DNA from 3 places in the Shewanella sp. SP2S2-6 genome. Region 1 is predicted to be linked to each of the others. Evidence: predicted binding sites of a transcription regulator. Region 1 holds the regulator's gene; each other region holds the start of a gene.
What was found. The regulator sigma-54, encoded in region 1, starts transcription at its own class of promoters, with help from an activator protein. The targets are predictions, from matches to a motif close to GTTGGCACGNNNNTNGNNT.
Positions count from the first base shown of each region.

Region 2: a site for sigma-54 is predicted at 3,446-3,464, ahead of Q4Q57_RS00830 (BON domain-containing protein). Genes of this name have one in related genera too.
Region 3: a site for sigma-54 is predicted at 2,780-2,798, ahead of Q4Q57_RS05610 (TorF family putative porin). Genes of this name have one in related genera too.

Region 1 is NZ_JAUOEQ010000022.1:2,760-10,359, forward strand. It holds gene Q4Q57_RS14635 (molybdate ABC transporter substrate-binding protein) at 1-302, shown strand, start outside; gene mgtE (magnesium transporter) at 399-1,763, opposite strand; gene Q4Q57_RS14645 (HPr family phosphocarrier protein) at 2,104-2,379, opposite strand; gene rapZ (RNase adapter RapZ) at 2,366-3,220, opposite strand; gene ptsN (PTS IIA-like nitrogen regulatory protein PtsN) at 3,217-3,660, opposite strand; gene hpf (ribosome hibernation promoting factor) at 3,663-3,950, opposite strand; gene Q4Q57_RS14665 (RNA polymerase factor sigma-54) at 3,979-5,457, opposite strand; gene lptB (LPS export ABC transporter ATP-binding protein) at 5,565-6,296, opposite strand; gene lptA (lipopolysaccharide transport periplasmic protein LptA) at 6,293-6,847, opposite strand; gene lptC (LPS export ABC transporter periplasmic protein LptC) at 6,834-7,394, opposite strand; gene kdsC (3-deoxy-manno-octulosonate-8-phosphatase KdsC) at 7,391-7,600, opposite strand, start outside.
Region 2 is NZ_JAUOEQ010000001.1:197,512-205,111, reverse strand. It holds gene Q4Q57_RS00850 (hypothetical protein) at 1-482, shown strand, start outside; gene Q4Q57_RS00845 (histidine phosphatase family protein) at 532-1,122, shown strand; gene Q4Q57_RS00840 (hypothetical protein) at 1,297-2,082, shown strand; gene Q4Q57_RS00835 (DUF3224 domain-containing protein) at 2,237-2,659, shown strand; gene Q4Q57_RS00830 (BON domain-containing protein) at 2,856-3,410, opposite strand; gene Q4Q57_RS00825 (hypothetical protein) at 3,716-4,171, opposite strand; gene Q4Q57_RS00820 (sigma-54 dependent transcriptional regulator) at 4,420-5,790, shown strand; gene Q4Q57_RS00815 (L-dopachrome tautomerase-related protein) at 5,898-6,974, shown strand; gene Q4Q57_RS00810 (hypothetical protein) at 7,187-7,600, shown strand, end outside.
Region 3 is NZ_JAUOEQ010000005.1:17,603-25,202, reverse strand. It holds gene Q4Q57_RS05635 (hypothetical protein) at 1-258, shown strand, start outside; gene Q4Q57_RS05630 (DUF4240 domain-containing protein) at 271-780, opposite strand; gene Q4Q57_RS05625 (hypothetical protein) at 911-1,291, shown strand; gene Q4Q57_RS05620 (response regulator) at 1,375-2,172, shown strand; gene Q4Q57_RS05615 (HU family DNA-binding protein) at 2,332-2,604, shown strand; gene Q4Q57_RS05610 (TorF family putative porin) at 2,896-3,588, shown strand; gene rimK (30S ribosomal protein S6--L-glutamate ligase) at 3,675-4,580, opposite strand; gene Q4Q57_RS05600 (GGDEF domain-containing response regulator) at 4,742-6,475, opposite strand; gene Q4Q57_RS05595 (response regulator) at 6,485-6,919, opposite strand; gene Q4Q57_RS05590 (CHASE domain-containing protein) at 6,916-7,600, opposite strand, start outside.

The DNA.
Region 1 (7,600 bases):
AACTGACGGGAGGCCCTGAGAGTGCTAAACCGCCTAAAGATCGCAATCCTTATGGCTGGGTGATGGAAAACAAGCAAGCGGATATCTTTTTAACCTATTGCACTAATGCTGTGCTGGCTAAAAAAGAAGTGCCTAGTTTACAAATCATCGACTTACCGCAGGAGCTCGCCGTGGGTGCCGACTATGGTTTATTGGTTTTGCAGGACGCCAATGCTGCCGCAATGCCGTTAGCTGAGTTTATTTTATCGGCAAAAGGCCAAGCGATTCTGAGTCGTTATGGTTTTCAACCTCCGGCAAAATAGCCTTGTTTAGTTTTCCAGCGAGATAAAAAACGGCATCCTTTTTGGTGCCGTTTTTGTTATCAACTTAAACTGTAAAAGCGTTAAAGAATTAGTGCGTTAGTGCATCAGGTAGAGCGTGGCTAATCCGAGGAAGGCGAACAGACCAACCACGTCAGTGACTGTGGTTAGCACCATGCCGCCCGCGAGGGCAGGATCGATTTTAAGGCGTTTTAAAATCAATGGAATACTCGCACCTGCAAGCCCTGCTACTGTCATGTTGATCAGCATGGCGCTACCAATTAAGCCCGCCAGTGCCATATCATCCTTCCACAGCAACACGGCAACAAAGACTAAAATCGACCACATTAAGCCATTGAGAAAGCCAATCGATAATTCTTTACCGATAAGCCAACGGGCGTTGCTTTGGCCTATATGGCCTAAGGCAATACCGCGGATCACGAGCGCTAAGGTTTGATTACCGGCCACACCGCCCATGCTAGGGACAATTGTCATCAGGATGGCGATAGTGGCAAATTGCTCGATAGTGCCTTCAAACATATTGCTGACAGAGGAGGCGAGCAGTGCAGCGAACAAGTTAATCGTGAGCCAGAGTGAGCGACGTAGGGTACTTTTTAGCACTGGGCCAAAAGTATCCTCGTCATCGTCCATCCCCGCCATCCCCATCATGGAATGTTCGGCATCTTCGCGGATAACATCGACCACGTCATCGATTGTTATTCGTCCTAGCAGCTTGCCATCGCTATCAACAACGGGAGCTGATACCCAGTCATTGCGTTCGAATTTCTGCGCTACTTCACTGTCGGACATGCTCACCGGAATACTTTGGATATCGGGGTCCATGATGTTGCGAATTGTGGTGCTTGGCGCGCAAGTCAGTAGATCTGCCAGCCTGACACCGCCGAGCACTTTGTCCTGTTTATCGACCACATATAAGGTATCTGTGGTGTCTGGCAGGTTGCCCCTTTGGCGAAGATAGCGCAGCACCACATCGATATTCACATCGGGTCTTAAGGTGACTGTATCTGTGTTCATCAAGCTGCCAGCGGTCTCATCGGGATAGGATAAGGCTTGTTCAACCCGCTGGCGGTTTTGTTCTGTCATCGACTGCAACACTTGCTTGTAAACGGCATCGGGAAGACTACGCAGGATATAGGCCAGATCGTCGGTGTCCATGCTCGCCGTTGCCTTCGCAACCCGCTCAGGACTCATGCTGCGGATCAGCGGATCTTTAAGTTCTTCGCTTAACTCGTCGAGTATGTCGCCTATTTGTTCCTGATCGATAAGCTGCCACAGCACTTGTCTGGCGCTGGGTGGTGAGGATTCTAAGATCAGCGCGATATCAGAGGCGGCCATTTTTTGCAGCATGTTACGCACGTGCACAAACATGCCACTGCTAAGCGCTTGGTTTAACTGGTCGAGACTATGTCCGGTGTGATCGTTTTCTGAATTATCTACGGGCATTTGTCCTCCATAGTTGTCCGCCACTGTGCGGCAAATTGGTTCGAGAGTGCGCTGCTTGGCGCAGGGCTGAGACTTAGCGGTGACTTCGCGATAGCTATGCTTCAGTCACAGATAGAGCACTCTGGCATAGGTCATGCGTTTTACGCATAGATTAAGGCGGCTAAGACTAAGGTGAGTCAGCGGTAATGCTCGCTAGTGTAATCGCCTATGGTTCGTGTCGTCGAGCGACAAATGTGTCGCCAAGCTTTTGAAACGAGATGTGAACTGCACAAATACGCAGTGCTAAGTGTGATATGTACTAATCTGAGTGCCTGTGTGGAACGCTGAGTATGAAATCAAACTAACAGGCTTCGTCAAACTTAGCGTCGATTAAGGCACAAATGGCATCCAGAGCGGGCTCAGCATCTGGGCCTTCGGCGATAAGTTTAATGGTTTTACCCATGCCAGTCTCAAGCATCAATAAGCCAAGCACGCTGGCGGCCGATGCCTGTTTATCGCCTTGTATCAAGGTGATAGTCGCATCAAACTCGGATGCCAGTACCACCAACTTAGTGGCGGCACGGGCATGTAATCCCAGTTTGTTACAGATGGTGATCTGACGTTCAAGCTTTGGCATTATTGAGCTCTCGATGACGGGCATAAACTTTATGTTTACCGTTACTAAAGCGTTTGGCCAATTGCTCTGCGACGTAAACCGATCTGTGCTGTCCACCTGTGCAGCCAATGGCCACAGTTAAATAACTGCGATTGTTGCGCTCGAGATGCGGCAGCCAAGTTTCCAGTAAATTCTCGATTTGCCAGATGAACTTATTCACGAGTGGTTGACGATTTAAGAACTCAGCCACGGGCTCATCTAAGCCTGTCAATGGACGCAGCGCCAGTTCCCAGTGTGGGTTAGGCAGAAAGCGTACATCAAACATAAAGTCGGCTTCGGTTGGCATACCGTGCTTAAAGCCAAAGGACTCGAAGTTAATCACTAACTCTTTATCGACGCTGCCGAGCAGAATTTGTCTCACTTGATCGCTTAAATCATAGATATTCAAATTCGACGTATCTATGTAGTGATCGACCAGTTTTGACATAGGCTCGAGCAGTTTCCCTTCCAGTTTTATTGCTTCTTGCAAAGAGACTTGGCTCTTTGACAAAGGGTGCAAACGGCGGGTCTCGCTGTAACGCTTGAGCAGAATTTTATCGCTGGAATTGAGGAAGAAGCTGGTTAACTCAGTATCAGGAGGTAGGCTCGCGAGTTGCTTCACTAAGACCTTGTCCTGCTCAGGCATGTTACGCACGTCGACACTGATGGCGACGAGATCGTTACTGCCTTTGAGTTGCTCAAGCAAAGTGCCGATTAAGGGCAAGGGAAGGTTATCGACACAATAATAGCCGAGATCTTCGAGTACCCTTAGGGCGACAGATTTGCCTGAGCCTGAGCGGCCCGACACTATGACCAGTTTCATCCAGTGATTACCTGATAGAGTTCCGTTTCATCATGCGTCTTGCGTAATTGCTTTAATATTTGCTTGTCGCTCAGCTTTTCGGCCATGCAAGACAAGGTACTTAAGTGCTGCTGACATTGGTCTGCAGGCACCAGTAGTGCAAATAAAATATCAACAGGTTGCTTATCGATAGCATCGAATGCTATCGGCTCTTCACACTTAATGAGTATGGCAATGGGCTGATCTATATCGGCTAGTCGACCATGTGGAATGGCGATGCCGTTACCTATACCTGTGCTCCCCATCTTTTCGCGCGCCACTAGGCTTTCGAATATCTCTTGAGATGAGAGGGTCGGGTACTGGGCAGCGACTAAGTCGCTGATGAGTTCCAGTACCTTTTTCTTGCTGCCCGGAGTGGCGCAGGTAGTGCACTCCGGCCGCAGTATGGTACAAAGTTCCATTATTAGTGTTTTGTTAACTTCTCTTTGTGTTTAATAACCTGACGATCAAGCTTGTCAATCAGGGCGTCTATAGCGGCATACATGTCAGCATGCTCTGAAGTAGCAAAAACTTCACCACCGATAAGATTTATTCTCGCTTCGGCAATCTGTTGCATTTTCTCGACATTGAGCACAACGTGCACATTATTGATCTGTTCGAAATGGCGTTCAAGTTTTGAAAACTTTTCTTCTACATATGCGCGTAACGATTCGGTAATTTCGACATGGTGTCCACTCAGGTTTATTTGCATAGAAACGTCCTCCGATATCCACTGTAGGTTATAAACTTTTACGCTGATTAGAAGGCGGAATGAGCATAGCCTCTCGGTACTTCGCAATGGTTCTGCGGGCTACGTTGATCCCTTGTTCTGCCAGAAGTTGTGCCATCTTACTGTCGCTCAATGGTTTTTTCTGGTTTTCCGCTGCAACCAGTTTCTTAATGAAGGCTCTGATTGCTGTGGATGAGCACTCCCCACCATCGTCAGTACCGACGTGGCTAGAGAAGAAGTATTTTAGTTCAAAAAGTCCCTTAGGGGTATGCATGTATTTCTGGGTTGTCACCCGTGAGATGGTCGACTCATGCATTTCTACCGCTTCGGCAATATCGTTCAGCACCATAGGTTTCATGGCTTCTTCACCGTATTCAAAGAAACCTTGCTGATATTGGACGATACAGTTCGCCACCTTCAACAGGGTATCATTACGGCTCTCTAAACTCTTGATAAACCATTTAGCCTCTTGCAGATGACCACGAATAAATTGGCTATCGGCTTGGCTTTTAGTGCAGCGCGCCATCGAAGCATAATGTTGATTTACATTGATTTTTGGCATGCAGTCAGGATTAAGCTCAACCACCCAGCGGCCATTTTTCTTCGACACTGACACATCTGGGATGACGTATTCGTCATCGTTGGGCGTAATCAATAAACCTGGGCGAGGATTGAGGGTTTGGATAAGCGCGATGCCGTCTCTTAACTCATCCTCTTTTAATTTAGTCTTACGCATCAACAATCTAAAATCGCGGGCGGCGATCAGATCTAAATGATCTTTGATCAGCATGCGGGCGTTTTCTAGGTTGGGCGTGTCAGCGGCGAAATGCGATAGTTGGATCAACAGGCACTCGCTTAAATCGCGGGCGGCAACACCAATGGGATCAAAATGTTGAATGCGCTTGAGTACGGCTTCGACTTCGTCGAGCTCAACCTCAGAATTGCCCATGGCTTCGAGGATTTCGTCAGTGCTTTGGGTGAGATAGCCTTGATCGTCGATGGCATCAATAATGGCGGTGGCAATGGCTAAATCGGTTTCAGAAAACGGTGTGAGGTTTTTTTGCCATTCTAAGTGTTCATACAAGCCTTCACTGGTCTCACCTTGGAAGGGCATATCGTCTTCACGACTGCCGCCGGGGCCAGAATTAGGGGAGGCGGTGAACACTTCATCCCAGGTGGTGTCCATGGGGAGTTCGTCGGGCATGGATTCTTTGGTTAAGGACTCTGCCGTGTCTATGGTGGAGCTGTCTTTCTCTGGCGGCAGAGTGCTCGATTCACTGAAATCCGTATCGGAAAGCGTTTGGTTTACAGGGTCTTTAGTGGCGTCGAATTGATCCTCTTCCAGCTCGAGAAGGGGATTAGAATCTAAGGCTTGCTGGATCTCTTGCTGCAGTTCTAATGACGACAGTTGCAACAGACGAATGGCCTGTTGTAATTGTGGCGTCATGGTTAACTGTTGACCCAGTTTGAGCTGGAGTGACGCTTTCATGTTACCGCTGATCCCTACGTTATTATTGTTGGATGAGGTCGCTTGTTATCATCTTGAGTGGAGCCCAATGCTGGCACAAATTGCCTTCATTGGCTCCGCTTGATTAACTATAGCCTGAATTGTTCACCTAAGTACACAGCCCTAACTTGCTGATTGTCTAAGATCTCTGCAGGTGTTCCTTCGGCAATCAGGTTTCCGTGACTCACAATATAGGCATGTTCACACACATCTAATGTCTCGCGAACATTATGGTCGGTGATCAACACGCCAAGGCCACGACTTTTGAGCTGTTCGATAATCTTTTTAATGTCGATAACTGAAATCGGATCGACACCCGCAAAGGGTTCATCGAGCAAAATGAACTTAGGATTTGCCGCTAACGCCCGTGCAATTTCTACACGGCGACGTTCGCCACCCGACAATGACATACCTTGGCTGTCACGGATGTGGGTGATGTGGAATTCTTCGAGCAGATGCTCGAGTTGTTCTTCCCTTTGCTCTTTCTTCAATTCTTTGCGCGTTTGCAGTACGGCCATGATGTTGTCATGGACGGTCAGCTTACGGAAGATACTGGCTTCCTGCGGTAAGTAACCTATGCCTTTGCGGGCGCGCAGGTGCATAGGATCTGCGGTTAAATCATCATCGTCGATAAAGATGTGGCCTTTATCGCTTTTAACCAGACCGACGACCATGTAAAAGGTGGTGGTTTTACCCGCACCGTTTGGGCCGAGTAGTCCAACAACTTGACCTGTCTTTACCGTTAGACTGACGTCTTTAACCACTTGGCGACTCTTATAACTCTTCGCCAGATTTTGTGCTCTTAGGGTGATTTGGGTCATTTAGAGTCCTGCTTTTTCACAGGTTTATCCGCTGGCGCGTCTGGTTTGGCATCATCTTGATAGTTTTCTGGCTGAATAATAGTGATCACGCGATCGTCACCATTACCTGTGCTCTCAGCAATCAATTTTTGCTGGATGATGTTATAGCGGATCACATTACCCGTCACTTGGCTACCTGCTTGATCTAACGAAGCTTGGCCTTTCAGTGTCAGGGTACGGCTTGCCATATCGTAACGAATTTCTTTCGCGCTCGCCGAGGCTGGACGACCATCGTCTAACACTTGGCTGTAAGTTGCGGGGTTACCAGTGGCCACTAAAATTTTGCTATTTTCACCTTCGGCAGAAAATGCACGCAGTTCATTTGCTTGGATTTTTATCGAGCCTTGGGTAACTTCCACCGGACCAAAGAAGATGATCTGGTTGTTCTTGATATCTGCCGTTTGGCTCACTGCTTTGATTTTAACTTCCTGCTTTAGGTCGTCGACTTTAGCAAAGGCGCTCATGCTCATTATTAGCATTAGGCTGGCAAGTAATACGTTATTTTGCTTCATATGTTCCTACTACCTGACTGGTCAATTTCACTTCCTGCGCGTTGAGGTCGGCATAAAGGCCTTGGCCTTGAATATTAAAATCTTTCCCTGTGACGTAAATGGTACGGTCAGAGGTCATTATCATAGTATTGAGATCGAGTTCCAGATAACTGGTGGACAAGGTCTGGATCGGTTCTTCTGCGCTAATGGCATCAATAATAACATTGTTTTCGAGTACAACCTTGCCCGTTTCCTTGTTTAGCTTGCCCTGATCTGCACTGAGTTGCCATTGTGCTTTACCTTGGTCTGGATAAACAAGATAAACAGGTTGAGTAAAGTAAGTTTGATTCGTTGAATCATAATGTTCCATGTGTTTCGCCGTCACACGGCTATTGACTAGCCCTTGTTCATTGAACTCAACACTGCGCAGATCTTCAATGATGAAATCTGGGGTATTCTGATCTTTAACTCTATTATCGGTATCACCGCTGTGCTTGTTCTGCACTTGCCAATACAGCACTAATGCAGTTCCAAAAAAAGCGATAATCGCGAGTGTCACACGACTCATATACTCATTCCATGGGCCGAAGTGAATTTATTTTGACTGAGTAGCAACAGATCTGTGAGTTCACGCAGTGCACCGTGGCCGCCATTGAGCGTAGTCACAAAGTGGGCGTGCTGACGAACATAGGGATGACCATCGGCTACGCTGACTGCTAAACCGACGACATTCATCACTGGCAGATCGACAATATCATCACCGATATACGCCAC
Region 2 (7,600 bases), on a different contig from region 1:
GGGATACTCGGTTTGAAATTGTATACTCTTGCACGTCACCATTATCAATAGAAACGGCTGGAATATTAAACCAGGGACGGAAAAGATCCATATCTGTGATTAAAAAGTTAGCATTGGAGGATTTTAAAGCCGATTTTGACGTTAATGGAGAATGTTTTGATTTAACCCTGTGTATTCATACTATGATGTTGCAATCCCGTGGGTTTTGCTCATCTATTTATACTCAATTAAAAATAGTAGAGAAACGTCTTTTTGAAATCATTGAAAATATTGGCATGCTATACAGTGGTAATGTGCTTATTGTATTAGAGTCTTTGATGGTTAAATTATTGACTAACTATTTCCTGACGGAACAAAATTCTGAAACACTTTGGAATACCATTCGTCCAGTAAGTTTGAGTATTTTACATTCTGATGCTAAAGGACGTCATTTGATACTGAATAATGACATTTCCCATTATCAATGCCAAAGCGTAGCTTAGCATACAACACCAAGTCTGTGTTTCAACAATATGTTTCTAGGTTCTCAAATTGATTAAAAAAACGATTTATCTATTACGTCATGGGCAGACACAATTTAACGCAGAGCTACGTTTACAGGGACGTTGTAATTCTCCTTTAACGGCACTGGGAGAGTTACAGGCACAAGCGGTTGGGGAGGTCTTGAAGCAGCATGTATACAGTGTGGATGAATGGGCATTTCATGTTAGTCCGTTAGGGCGAGCAGTACAGACCGCAGAAATTATTTGTCAACAAATTGGTTTTCCTGTTGCACGGTTACAAAAGGATGCGCGTTTAATTGAATTCGGTCTTGGTGATTGGGAACAGCAGCGCGTCCCAGATATTAAGCAATCTCAGCCTGAGTTAAGTGGCATCGTCGACTGGTATACCTATGCTCCGAATGCTGAGTCATTTACAAGTATAAGTGGGCGTCTTAAGGATTGGCTAAACGATCCTAGCATCCCTGAACGCGTCATTGTCGTTTCTCATGCTTTATCTGGGGCCGTGTTTCGCGGCATTTATGCAGATCTGGATTATCAAGCTTTATGGGCACAAGAAATGCCGCAAGATGCATTTTTTAAGCTTGACGACGGTAAGGTGATAAAAATTCAATGTCTTTAGTTATCTCGGCTAGGGATAAACTGAACTTGGCCTGACAAATTTCAAAATAGCGTCACTTTTTTACACTTTACCCACTCCGCTTTAACTCAGTATCTGTAATACTGCTCCGACATTGATTTGAAGTTGATCAGTGTTAGAAAAGCAGCGCACAAAGCGCGCGATTGGGGAGAGAAAATGAGTACGTTTGTAAAGTTAACCCTAGCGGGCACCTTAGTGATATTCGCCATACTTGCCGCGGGTATTTACCGTTTCAACATGACCAATGATGATATTTATATGGTGATGGAAGATGGTAAGGTCATGCAATACGACGAGGCTATGGCACAGGAAAAAGCGCAGGCACAGGCCAATGAGGTCGAAGTGGTGACACCGCTTGAGGTTAAGCCGGTGGCGAATGCGTCGGAAGTGATGCTTAAACTCTTTAGCTTAAATACCGCTAACCCGTTTGAAATTACCCTACCAGAGGGCGGTAAATCGGTTGCCTTGACCCATTTTATTAAGATCAAGCAAACGGAATTTGCGATGGGCGATTATCAAGATGGCGAGGTAAAAGGCCGAGTATTACTGGATTATTTGCGCATTACGCCGTTAAATTTCGATCCCGCTTTAGAGCCTGATACCCAGAGTAACGCGCCAATTCAAGATGATCCTAAAATGCAGACTATGCCCTTTGTGGCACCGTTTATTGTGACGACTCAAGGTTCGGGGGCATTTTGGTATCTTGGCTTGTTTAGCCTCGATTTTGAACACAATAATTTGAAGCATTTAGGCAGCGTCGTGCTAGGCGATCGCATTGAGGTGGACAGTATTGAACCTGTTTATCCCTTCGAAGCTCCATTCAAAATTGCCGTGACTTATCGCGATAGAGCGCCTGACCAACCTATGTCTGAAAGCCCTGAAATCGTCAAAACCTTAGAGGTGACAGTCAGTGAAACTGGCATCACTAACATAACTCAGTAGTGAGTAGTCGTGCGCAACGGGTCGGGAGTAAATGCATTATGGATCTGCGCAGGCTTGTGCTAAGTTATTTTTCGTTCCGTGTGTGATGCTTGCCGCAGCGGCAAGCATTCTCGGGTAGATAGACTTGGCATAAGGTTTTGACAAGGAGAGTGTCATGCAAGTTAGCAAAATCACTGGGAAATTTGATGTTAAGCTCACCCCAGATAGCCCCTATGCGACAGGGGTTGGCGGCGTGACGTTAGGGCGTATGGCCTTAGATAAAACCTTTTATGGTGAGCTTGAGGGCCGCAGTCAAGGTGAAATGCTCAGTGCGATGACGTCAGTCAAAGGCTCGGCTGGCTATGTGGCGATTGAACAAGTGGTTGGCAATGTATGCGGTAAGCAGGGCAGTTTCGTGCTGCAACATTTTGGCATTATGACCGATGGGCAAAACCGTTTGATCTTAGAAGTGGTTCCCCATTCTGGCGCGGGCGAGTTGCAGGGCTTAACGGGCACTATGGCCATCAGTATCGAAAATGGTCAGCATTTTTATGAGTTCCAGTTTGGCTTTGAAGCCAGCGCTGAGCCCACATTTTAGCGCAGCTTTTATTTTCCCACTTCGATTTTTGTTTTCGCAATTTAGTCTTCCTTAGTCGAGATAGAAAACCTAGCTTGATTAAATCTGATAATAGACATAAAAAAACCAGCCTAGGCTGGTTTTTTGTGACGCTTTGTTATGACTCACTTTTATAACCAATTAGATCAAATCGTTGAGTCAAGACTAACTGCTAGCATTAAGACATGTTTTTTACGACTTTGATTTTATCGACAACCTTTTTCACGTCGTCGGTATTCTCAGCAATTTTCAGCGCTAACTGACGTTCGGCATCGCTAGCAACTTCACCTTTTAAGGTGACGATACCATTGGCGACATCCACATTAATCTGGGTGCCAGAAACATCGGTTGAAAACAGTAAACGGGTTTTGACGACTGTGGCAACCTTAGAATCGGTCAACGACGCGACAACGTCACTGGTGCCTTCTTTCTCATTCATTACAGTGAGTTGGTTATCGACATCTTTTACCCCGTCTAAACTTTTGATCAGTTCAGAGGCGAGGGCTTTATCGACACTGCTTTCCACTTTACCTGTTAATGTGACGTTTCCGTCTTTCACATCGGTGATAATGTCAAAGGAATTGAGGTTAGTGTTGAGCAGTAAAGTGGTTTCAGCTTTACCATCGATCCACGCATCCTTTGCCCCGTCCTTCCAATCTTGAGCTGCGGCGACATTTAAACTGATTGAACCGACAAGTAAGGTCGCTAGTACTGATGCTGTTGTGGTTTTCATAATCATATCCTCCGTTGTTTTCTCGATGTTAGATATTGCGTGAATCGTGCCAGCTTTATTAAGTCATTGACTTAAATGATTTTAGTTGATGATTTCGATATTTTCATGTCTCAGCGATTTCCCCTAAGTCGGTCTTTTTTACCGACAAAATGTAATTTTTGCTGGTAAGCAAAGCCATCTTTAGAGCATAAAAAAACCGCACGAATAAGTGCGGTTGAGTGTGTAAGGTTTCGCGTATGCAGTAGCAAGCCGTATTAGTACAGAGACATCATATTGATGTGCACTGATGCTAACAGCTACAAGGATTAACTGGGGTTGAGTGAACTCATACCATCGCAACTGATTTGCAACCAAGCGGCACCTTCTGCGAGCTGATTGGCAAGCTGTGGCTGATGTGCTTGCCTTACCGCTTGTTTCATCTGGATTAACACTTGTTGTTCAATGGCGACAAGTGCGGCCATCGCTTGTGCCATATGGCATTGTTGCAGCAATTTGGTCACTTGAGTATAAGTCACTGGTATTGCATGACTTAGACCATGAATAGGCTCACCAGTTAGAGGGCGCAGCTGTTCAAAACGCGTCAACATTCGTTGGTGGATATTCGCTTTGGTCGAAAAAATACGCTTAAGGTTATAGTCTTCGACGTACGTCATTGCCTGATTGTAGAATGTTAGCCCTTCTTGATTGAGCTTTATTATTTCATCAATCAAACTGATATCGGCGCGGATATCAGTCTGATGTTGCACAACATTAGACTTCATGAATGCCTCCAAATGCCAGTGTTCGGCACAGTCCTGTTTAACGGTTTGGCTTAACTAATTGCGTTTCGTTCAGCTACCATGCATATTTTGTTCTCATTTTTAATGGTATGTTAACAGGCTGATTTTTAGGCTGATATTCTCGGTTACTTGCGCCATCCTCTTAGAATATCGGCAACTATTACCGTTGCTGTTGTTAAAATTTCACGACTGACATACAGTAGCCCTTCATACACAGGGAGTGGGATAGCATGGCTCGATTGACACTTTTTTATCACCTGCAGGATGTAAACGCCGAGCAAGCTATCATTGAACTCGCCGGCGCAGCCGACTTTAATAAGCTACGCAGTGTCGATGATTTACCTTGGATAGAGCAGCTTGAGGCGAACCACATTGATGTTGCCATCATTGAGCTGTCTAGCCTTAGCCGTGAGGATTATCTTGGGCTGCTGGACAATACAGCCTTGTCTAATATCGAGTTTATATTTCTCTCCGACGGTCAGCCGAACCCCAATCTTGATCAGTTAATGTCGAATTTTGCCTGTTATCATTTTCGTAAACCCTACGATATGACGTTGATCAGTGACATCTTCGCCGATTTTGCCCAGTATTTAGTCTCATCACCAATCCGGCCTCGGCCTTTTTCCAGCGAGCTAGACCAATATGGTTTGCTTGTCGGTTCCTCTGCAGCTATGCACAAGCTGTATCGTACGATACGTCGCGTTTCTGCGACCGACAGTAATGTGCTGATTATTGGTGAGAGTGGCGCAGGGAAAGAGCTCGTTGCCAATACCATACATCTTGCCAGCCCGAGATTGAACGAGCCTTTTATTGCAATTAACTGCGGTGCATTAAGCCCTGAGTTGGTCGATAGTGAGCTGTTTGGTCATGTCAAAGGCGCTTTCACTGGTGCGAATCGCGATCACAAAGGCGTATTTGAGCAGGCAGAAGGTGGAACCTTATTTCTTGATGAAGTCACCGAAATGCCGATTGAGCATCAAGTGAAGTTACTCAGAGTGCTTGAAAATAGCGAATATCGTCCCGTTGGCGGTGCCAAAGTGCAGCATGCCAATGTGCGGATTGTGGCGGCAACTAATCGTGATCCCATAGTGGCGATTGAGGCAGGGCAATTTCGCGAAGATTTGTATTTCCGTTTGGCCCAGTTCCCTATCCGCGTTCCGCCATTAAGGGAACGTGGCGATGATATTTTCGGGCTAGCGCAGCATTTTCTTGCCTATCGTAATGTGGCCGAAAAGCAGAATAAAAGCCTCGCTGAAGACAGTGCGCAGATGATTGCGGCATATCCTTGGCCAGGGAATGTGCGTGAATTAAAACATGCCATTGAGCGAGCCTATATTTTGGCAGATCAAGAGATTTTACCCAGTCACTTACAACTGCCACAGGCGAGTGAAATGGGGGCATCTGCCGATGACCAAGTGGTTATTCCGCAGGGCATGCGTTTAGAAGACTTAGAAAAAATCGCCATTTATCAAGCATTAGAAACCACTCAAGGCAATAAAACTGACACTGCCGAGCAACTGGGGATCAGTGTAAAAACCCTCTACAACAAGCTCAGCAAGTACGAGCAACAAGTCGAAGCGGGTGAGCCGACGGCGGAATAGTGCTGATTATCAAATTAATATTGAAACAGAACCGATTTTTGCACTATTTTTTTTGTAAATAATAACTCCTATTCTACAGCCCTTAAACAGAAAAGCGGAGATAGAATATGAAACACTTATTTACTACAGCATTATGGCTTTCTTTGACTGCCAGTAGTTTTGTAAACGCTACCCCAGCGGTAGGAAGTCTTGAAACAGTCGCTGAATTGCCAATACGACCTGGCAATGTCAGCGTCACTGCACAAGGTCGGATTTTTGCCACGGTACATCCACTTGATACGCCGTCAGGTATACAACTGATTGAAGTTAATCGTGAAACCAATGCTTACAAAGCTTGGCCTTCAATGGATTTGCAGAAAGCTTCGACTGCCAATATGACTCAATTTGATACCTTATTAGGGATTGCTCAGGACAAAGCTGGACACCTCTGGACCGCAGATATGGGGTTAGAATTAGGTCAGACGAGGATTTGGGGATTCAACATTAAGGATGGCAGTCTATATAAACAAATTGTCCTACCACAAGCACTCGCGCCCAAAGGCAGCTTTATGCAGGATCTGGTTGTCGATTCACAAAAAGGTTGGATTTATTTAGCCGATATCGCCAACCCAGGCCTCTTAGCAGTGCGTATCGACGATGGTCATACCGTACGTTTTTCAGGTCATAGCTCGCTGCAGGCCGAAGCGGATGCAGTAATGAACATAGATAACAAAACAACATTGTTTAATGGCAAGGTTGCTAGTGTCGCGGTCAATCCCATCAGTTTATCTGCCGATGGAAGTACACTCTATTATGGTGCAATGAATGGCACTCACTGGTATCAGTTATCGACTGCGGCTTTACAAACAGGCAATAATGATAAAATTATCGCGACTGTAAAATTAGTCGGAGCTAAGCCTGTGTCAGATGGCGCTGCAACGTCCAAACAAGGTAATCATTACTTCACCAATTTGAACCACAATGCCATATCTATGCTAGATAACAAAGGTACGCTATCAACAGTGGTCAGTTCTCCATTGCTGGATTTTCCCGATAGTGTGCAATTTGGTGAAACGGGCTGGTTATATATTTCAGTGAATCAATTGCATAAAGCAAAAGCCTTTAATGGCGAAGCTGAAACAGCCAAACCACCTTATCGCATCATGCGACTCTGGACTGGTGAGGATACCGCTGCGGGTCAATAACACCTTAGCTGCAACTGCAAAGTTGCAGCTTTTCGTTACAGTATGAGCGATATCGCAACTGTTATCTCCATTGATGTCAGTCGTTGGTTTAACTCGAAAGGATCTAAAAATAAGTTAGGTGTTGATTGTGTAAACTATCAATGCCTCATATTGTTACTAGCACAGGTCAATTTGGGATGGTGAGATAATTTTTGGAACAAGGAACAAGTTCAGTGACACTTAATCAACCTCCTAAGAGTGCGCTTTATCTCAAGGCGTTGAGTACCCAGTACCGACCTATACTGTGGTTTTTTGCCATTGCCTTGTTAGTGCTTGGATTGCTTTGTGCGAGGGCGGCCTGGTTACAACCCGAGCCCGTGTTACGGCTTGTGCTTGGTTGGGTGGCATTTTTTCTGTTGTTCCCTGTACTGCCGCTAGCGTTAGTTCGGCAACAATCTTGGTTAGATACCGAGCGACAGCAATTGTGGCTCGGTAAAGGTGTCTTCAATGGGAAGTTGCCTGGATTGTGGCGTTGGCGCGCCTATGCCTTTTCAGATATTAATGCTGTGCAACTCTATCTGCTACAAACAACCCATTGGCACCAGCTCGACCGTAACCGCCAAGCGGAAGATACGGTAGATCACTAT
Region 3 (7,600 bases), on a different contig from region 1:
GCTCTACTAACATTCGGAACTAGCATTAGTCTTTCAAGCCATGCGGCGCCATTGACCATCAGCCAACAACAGGCGGTTAACGCTCATTTTAGCAAATTGGCTCAGGCGCAATATGCGGCTGAAACCCAAATGGCTGAGCAGCTTAAGCAAGATTTTTCTCAGCAATTAACCGCACAGGAACATGAGTTTATGAATGATATCTGCCCTAAATACGGCATGACATTCGACGTGACAACCAATGCCTGTTTACGCTCATAAGCGATTGCAAGATTAAAATGGAAAACGGGCGCTGAGCTCAGGGTATTGCAGCTTTAAATCCTTGGGCTTAGTGCTAAATTTTTTCCCCGCGGGCGTCGCCTTGCCCGATGGCATAAAGGGCAATTCCTCACCGGTTCTATCTTCGTATAATTGCCCTGCAATAAGATCGTATTCATCCACAAAGGGATAAGCATAGGCATCTCGCTCTGGCCAAGCGGCTAAACGCGCTAAAGTGTCAGGCTGATTAACCACACCATCGTAGATTTCTTTGCCGAGTGAAATCAAAAAACACCTGAATTCGGCAAAGGCATATTCAGAATCACAGCCCGTAATAATGTAAGCAGCGCCCCAAACCGACCACAAATAGCTACGGCGCATCTGCTGACCAAAGATTTTATCGAAGGCTTTTAACTCTTCATTACTCAGTTCGGCGAGTTTCTGCTTCAGTGCTTGAGCCAAAGACTCCTGTGATTGCGCCGCTTCCGTACGCGTGACTAAACCCCAAAACTCAACTTCTGTCATAAACTTCACCTAATAGAATAAGCCTTTCGCAAAAGGCTTATTCTACACGATATTAAGGTTATGCTGGACTCGGATTAGGGCATTTCCTACACTTGCTCATCTTCTTCGCTACCTGTCTACATATCCATCTATGCCTAAACGTCTTATGCTACTGATCTCTTTATATTGCCTCTTCAGCATTGCCGCACTTTTACGGGCTGCGACAACGCAATCCTTTGATGTATTCACCCTAGGCGTCCTCCCTGTGCTCGTTGGCATAATGATGCGCACGCCGTGGTCGAGCTTAGTCTTGAAGATTTATATCGGCATGCAAACCTTAGGATTTTCAGCCCTAGGCATTACAGCGATTATTGCCTACCGCATTACCCCTGAAGATGTAAAAGTGGTTGTTTCTGGCCACAATATTCCTATGTTGCCGCTGACAATAAGCATTATTGTCATTTTACTCTTGCAGTATTGGATCGCATTTTCTAAGGTCACGAGTCATTATTTGACCCGTCAAACACGGTAATGGACATTTGTTGCTAAGCTGTTACTAATAGCGTAGCTTAGCGACCCAATAAAATACTTGCGACTCTTAACTTGAAGTAGACTATGAGCCATTTATCGCCCAGTGAACTATCCATTCTTTTGGTAGAACCTTCAGATATCCAGCGTCGAATAATTATTCAGCGCTTGCAACAAGAAGGTATTCTCAGCATTCAAACCGCAGAAAATATCGAAGCGGCTAAAGATATTATTGCTCGCCACAAACCCGATCTTATCGCCAGCGCCATGCATTTTGATGATGGCACCGCCATTGATCTTTTGGGTTACCTAAGGGCTAACGCGGACTGCAAAGATATTCAATTTATGCTGGTCTCGAGTGAGTGTCGCCGTGAGCAACTTGAGATATTCCGCCAATCGGGTGTGGTCGCTATCCTGCCTAAGCCCTTCAGTGCCGACCATTTAGCCACAGCCTTAAATGCCACTATCGATCTGCTCAGCCACGATGAACTCGACCTCAGTAACTTCGATGTGCAAGATGTGCGCGTATTAGTGGTCGATGATAGCCGTATGGCAAGAAATGTCATTAAACGCACTATCGGTAACTTAGGGATGAAACTGATTACCGAGGCCGAAGATGGTGCACAGGCCATAGCGTTGATGAAAAACAATATGTTCGACTTAGTCATCACTGACTACAATATGCCCAGCGTAGATGGTCTTGCGCTGACTCAATATATTCGCAGCGAAAGCCAGCAATCGCACATTCCCATCTTAATGGTATCTTCCGAAGCCAACGATACCCACCTCAGCAATGTGTCCCAAGCGGGGGTGAATGCCTTATGCGACAAGCCCTTTGAACCCAAATTGGTTAAAAAATTACTCTATCAACTGTTAGAAGAATGAAACCAGAATAAAACTTAAGTCACGAACTGAGTAAATATTCTGCGCTTTACCGAACATCCTGCGGCAGCTTAGACGCAAAAGGCTTTCCAAGCGCTGAACCTTATGGCATGTTAGGCACGCTTATTTCAAATAAATCTACGGAAAGAAGAGACAATAAAAATGAACAAAACTGAACTTATCGCCAAAATTGCAGAAAATGCCGATCTAACGAAAGTAGAAGCCGCACGCGCATTGAAGTCTTTTGAAGCAGCCATTACCGAATCAATGAAAAATGGTGACAAAATCTCCATCGTAGGCTTCGGTTCGTTTGAAACTGCGACTCGTGCTGCTCGCACTGGCCGTAACCCACAAACGGGTAAAGAAATTCAAATCGCTGAAGCGACTGTGCCTAAGTTTAAAGCGGGTAAAACCCTACGCGACAGCGTAAACTAAGCGAGAAAATTCAAAACAACGCCTCCATTGTGAGGCGTTTTTTTTTGCTTTCTTCCAGTGAAACCCTGAATATTTTTTGCACAACAAGAGTGCGCCTCTGCCCCATAAGCTGGCAAATAAAAACATTTCATTAACACTTGATATTCTAATGTATTGTTTTACATATGATTGTAATAGTGGCATGTGATTAGCAAATCCCTTCTTAGAAAAAAACCAAGATGCACTAATGACCACTGCTTACTTAAGTGCGCCAATGGTGAATCGATAAATAAGTCAATCGAGGGGATGAGCATGAAGAAATCACTGTATAGCGTTTTGGCCTTATCGACGGGAATGTTACTGGCAGGCAATGCCTTTGCAGTCGTATCAGGCAACATTGGTGGTACCTCTAATTACCTATGGCGCGGTGCGACCCAAACTAAAGATGCGGTCGCAATCCAAGGTGGGATTGACTACAGCCATGATTCTGGATTTTATGCCGGCACTTGGGCATCGAATGTGGATTTTGGTGATGATACGAGCTACGAGCTAGATCTCTACGCGGGTTATGGTGGCAATATTACCGAAGACATCAGTTACGACTTTGGCTACCTCTACTACGCCTACCCAGACGCTCCTGGCAGCATTGATTTTGGTGAACTCCATGCTGCAGTAACTTGGAAGTGGCTTGAACTGGGTTACTCCCATGTCATCAATGCCGGTGACGATGTCGCCGCCGATCCGTTAGATAATAAAGATCTCAGCTATCTTGCCGCGACTGTCTCTGTGCCTCTCACTGAAAAACTTAGCTTATCAGTGCACTATGGCTACTCAAGCGGTGATGTTGTGCAATCTTGGTTTGGCGAAGATAACTATGCCGACTATAACGTCACACTCAGTGCAGATACCAGCATGGGCACAGTGTCGTTCATGGTTTCTGATACCGATCTCACCGATGATGATGCCAAACTGGTACTCGGCTATTCCTACAGCTTTGATCTCTAAGATCTAACATTTAGGATCTTACGTCTAAGCTCTAAGCATAAAAAACGCCACCTTAAACGGTAGCGTTTTTTTAGCGTAATCAACTATTAGGCAATAATAGGTCTATTGGTTTTACGGGCAGCGACCATTTTCTCGATATATTCAACAATAGGCTCAGTCACTGAAATCCCTGTGGTTTGTTCAATCCCTTCAATGCCTGGCGCCGAATTCACCTCAAGGATCAAAGGACCACGATTAGAGCGTAAAATATCCACCCCAGCGACCACCAATCCCATCGCTTTCACCGCCGCAATCGCCATCTTACGTTCCACTGCAGTGATTTTAACCACCTCACCACAGCCACCCAAATGCAGATTAGAGCGAAAATCCCCCTCGGGACCTTGGCGCTTCATAGAGGCGATGACCTTGTCACCGACAACAAAACAACGAATATCACTGCCATTGGATTCTTTAATGTATTCCTGTACTAAGATATTCGCTTTCAGCCCCAAGAATGCTTCTATCACGCTCTCAGCAGCCGTTTTCGTCTCAGCTAATACCACGCCAATCCCTTGAGTACCTTCGAGTAACTTAATGACTAACGGAGCGCCGCCCACCATATTGATGAGGTCGGGGATATCATTTGGCTTATTGGCAAAGCCTGTCACAGGCATACCAATCCCTTTGCGGGAGAGTAATTGCAGCGCCCGTAATTTGTCCCGAGAACGCGCAATAGAGATTGAATCATTCGCCGCATACACGCCCATCATCTCGAACTGACGAACAACGGCACAACCATAAAAAGTCACGCTGGCATGAATACGCGGGATGATGGCATCAAAACCAACTAATTCAGTGCCTTCATAATGAATGCTAGGTTTAATGGAATTAATATTCATGTAGCAGTTCAGCGTATTGATCACGACCGCTTCATGTCCGCGGCTTTGACAAGCCTCCACTAAACGTTGCGTCGAATACAACTGGGGGAATTGGGATAAAATACCTATTTTCATTGCTGAGTGACCAACTTAAGCATGAGTGAATAAACCGTTCTGCAGCACTAAAAGCACAGCGACAGAAAAAGGGGCTGATATTTGTCTATTGCTCAGTGTAAAGCAAGAAAATATTCCTCACCAGACGAAATCACTATGCTATTGAAATAGTTCGAGACCTCTCACACTGGGAGCTGAGTTTGGGTTAGTAGTGGCAGAATATACTTGGCCTCAAACGCCGCGGCATCTAAGGGGCGCGAGAATAAATACCCTTGTAAAACAGTGCAATGGCGAGCAGTACAAAACTCTGCTTGCTCAAACGTTTCAACACCCTCCGCCACAGAAATAACATTAAACCCATAGGCAAAGTTGAGTAAAGCAGCGAGCAATCGGGTGTCTTTTTCATCCTTATCGTAGGAAGCGACAAAGCTTTTATCGATTTTCAGCACGCTGATCGGAAACAGTTTGATGTGTTCTAATGACGAAAAACCCGTCCCGAAATCATCGAGGGCAAAACGCACCCCTAATCCGGCGATTCTATCGAGCACTTTGGCATGTTCATGGGGATCTTCAATGAGGCAATTCTCTGTAATTTCAAGCTCTAATGCTCCAGCAGGCAAGCCTGTCTTAGTCAATATATGCACTATTTTATCGAATAGGTTCTCATTGCCTATTTGAGAGGCGGAGAGGTTAACTGCAATAGTAAATTCTTGGCCTAAAGGCTGTAACTGGGATAACCAAATCTGAGCTTGGGTGCAGGCTTGTTCAAGCACCCAATCATCAATGTCATCCATTAAGCCAATTTCGTCAGCAATAGGTAAAAATTGATCGGGGGCGATAATGCCATCCACTGGATGCTGCCATCGGATAAGGGCTTCCATCCCCACCAACTGATGGGTTTTCGCATTAACCTGTGCCTGATAATGGACCTTAAACTCATGTCTTTTTAAGGCCATACGCAAACTTGACTCGATATGATTACGGTAGCGCACCTCTTTATCTAAGGCTTCGGAATAAAACTGTATCTGATTTCGGCCCATCTTTTTAGCGCGATACATGGCAATATCGGCGCATTTCATCAATTCAGAACTATTCGAAGCCGCTTCATTATAAAAAGCCACACCGATACTGGCACCAATAAGCACGTCGTTATCACCGAGACAAAACACGTCCTCAAAGACTTTTAGCAGTCGATTGGCCACTATCATGGGGAAATATTTATAATCGTTATCCGTCACCAGTACGACAAATTCGTCCCCGCCTAAGCGGGCAATAATATCGCCATCGCGCAGCACTTCACTTAATCTGGCCGCCACTTGAACTAACAGCACATCACCAGTTTGGTGGCCTAAAGTGTCATTGATCGCTTTAAAATCATCGAGATCGAGTAAGATAACGGCTAAATAATCGTGGCAACGTTTCGCCCTTGCGATCGCTCGATTCAGACACAGTTCAAAGCCATAACGATTAACCAACTTAGTGAGCGAGTCGTGCTCGGCCAGCTCTTTGAGTTTTTGATGGCTATTACGTAACGCCAATGCCATTGAAGATCTTTGTTTTGCGTAGCGAATCGCACGGGTTAGTATCCGCGAATTAACCTCATCCTTGAGCAGAAAATCCTGCGCACCTAATTCAATACAGCGCTGGGCCAGTTTCTCATCTTCATAGCGACTCAGCATCACGACCACAGTCTGGTCTTGCGTCATGGCATTGAGCTTAATCAACACTTCTAACCCATTGGCATCGGGCAATAAATAATCCAATAGAATGCCATCGAAATGGCGTTCTAAAGCAAGATTTAACCCATCAAATGCACAATTTGCTTCGATCACATTAAACGTCAATTTCGACTGTCTAAGTGCTCGGATAATTGCCGTTCTATCGACTTCATCATCATCGATCAGTAGTAAATCCATATACTCACCTTATGCGGATGGGAGCTCGACTATTCGCCAGTAACCTTCAAGCATGTTAAAAATATTGTTAAAACCGTCTTTTATGTCAGTTTTAACCATGTAGCCAGCCACATGATGACTATAGGCCTTCATTCTATCTTCATCGGTACTCGACGTCGTGAGCATAAAAACGACAGATGATGAAAGTGAAGGATCTGAACGTATCCGCTCAAGAAACTCAAAGCCATTCATTCTTGGCATATTAAGGTCGAGTAAAATTAGATACGGGCCTTTAATTGTGTCTAAGCTGGTGAGAATTGCGAGTGCCTCAATGCCATCCCGTGCGCGCACTAAAGGATTGAGTAACCTAAGCTGTCTCATCGCCCGCTGCACGGCCATGTAATCCACATCATCGTCATCAACTAATAAAATAGTGACCTGTTGATATTGATCTGCTGCTCTCATAAAAGCTCCTTTTTCACTATGTGCTTAGGCCAAGTAAAGTAAAAACAACAGCCTCTACCCTGCGATTTGAGTTGAATATTACCGCCTAAACTTTCAACTGTTTTCTTCACAAGTGATAAACCTAAACCACTGCCTTCGACTTCATCTCTAGGTTTAAGTGTTTGAAACATTTCGAAGACTTTATTCTGATAGGCACTCGAAATACCTGGCCCATCATCCAACACACTGAATAGATAATGTTTACTTGTACTCTCACATAAAACGGTAATGACACCTGTAACTAAGTCATGGTGCTTAATGGCATTACTGATTAAATTTCGTATCACTAATTCCAACAAGGCGCGAACGGTATGGAAGTTCGGAAACTCCCCTTTGAGGACTAATTCGAACCCCTGAGGTGGCGCAACGAGCGCAAACATATCTTCAACCAGTTGCCGACTGTTGACCTCAGTGGTTTCAGTATCGACACGGCCAATACGGGAGAACATCAATAGCCCATCGAGCAATAACACCATGCGGTGAATACGGCTTTGGATCAGCCCGAGATATTTCTGCACATTTTCATTGGTGTTATCGGATAAATCCTCTGTTAGCCAAGAGGTTAACTGCTCGATACCCCGTAGCGGGGATTTCAAATCATGGGAAGCGATATAGGCAAAACGGTCGAGTTCTTGATTGATG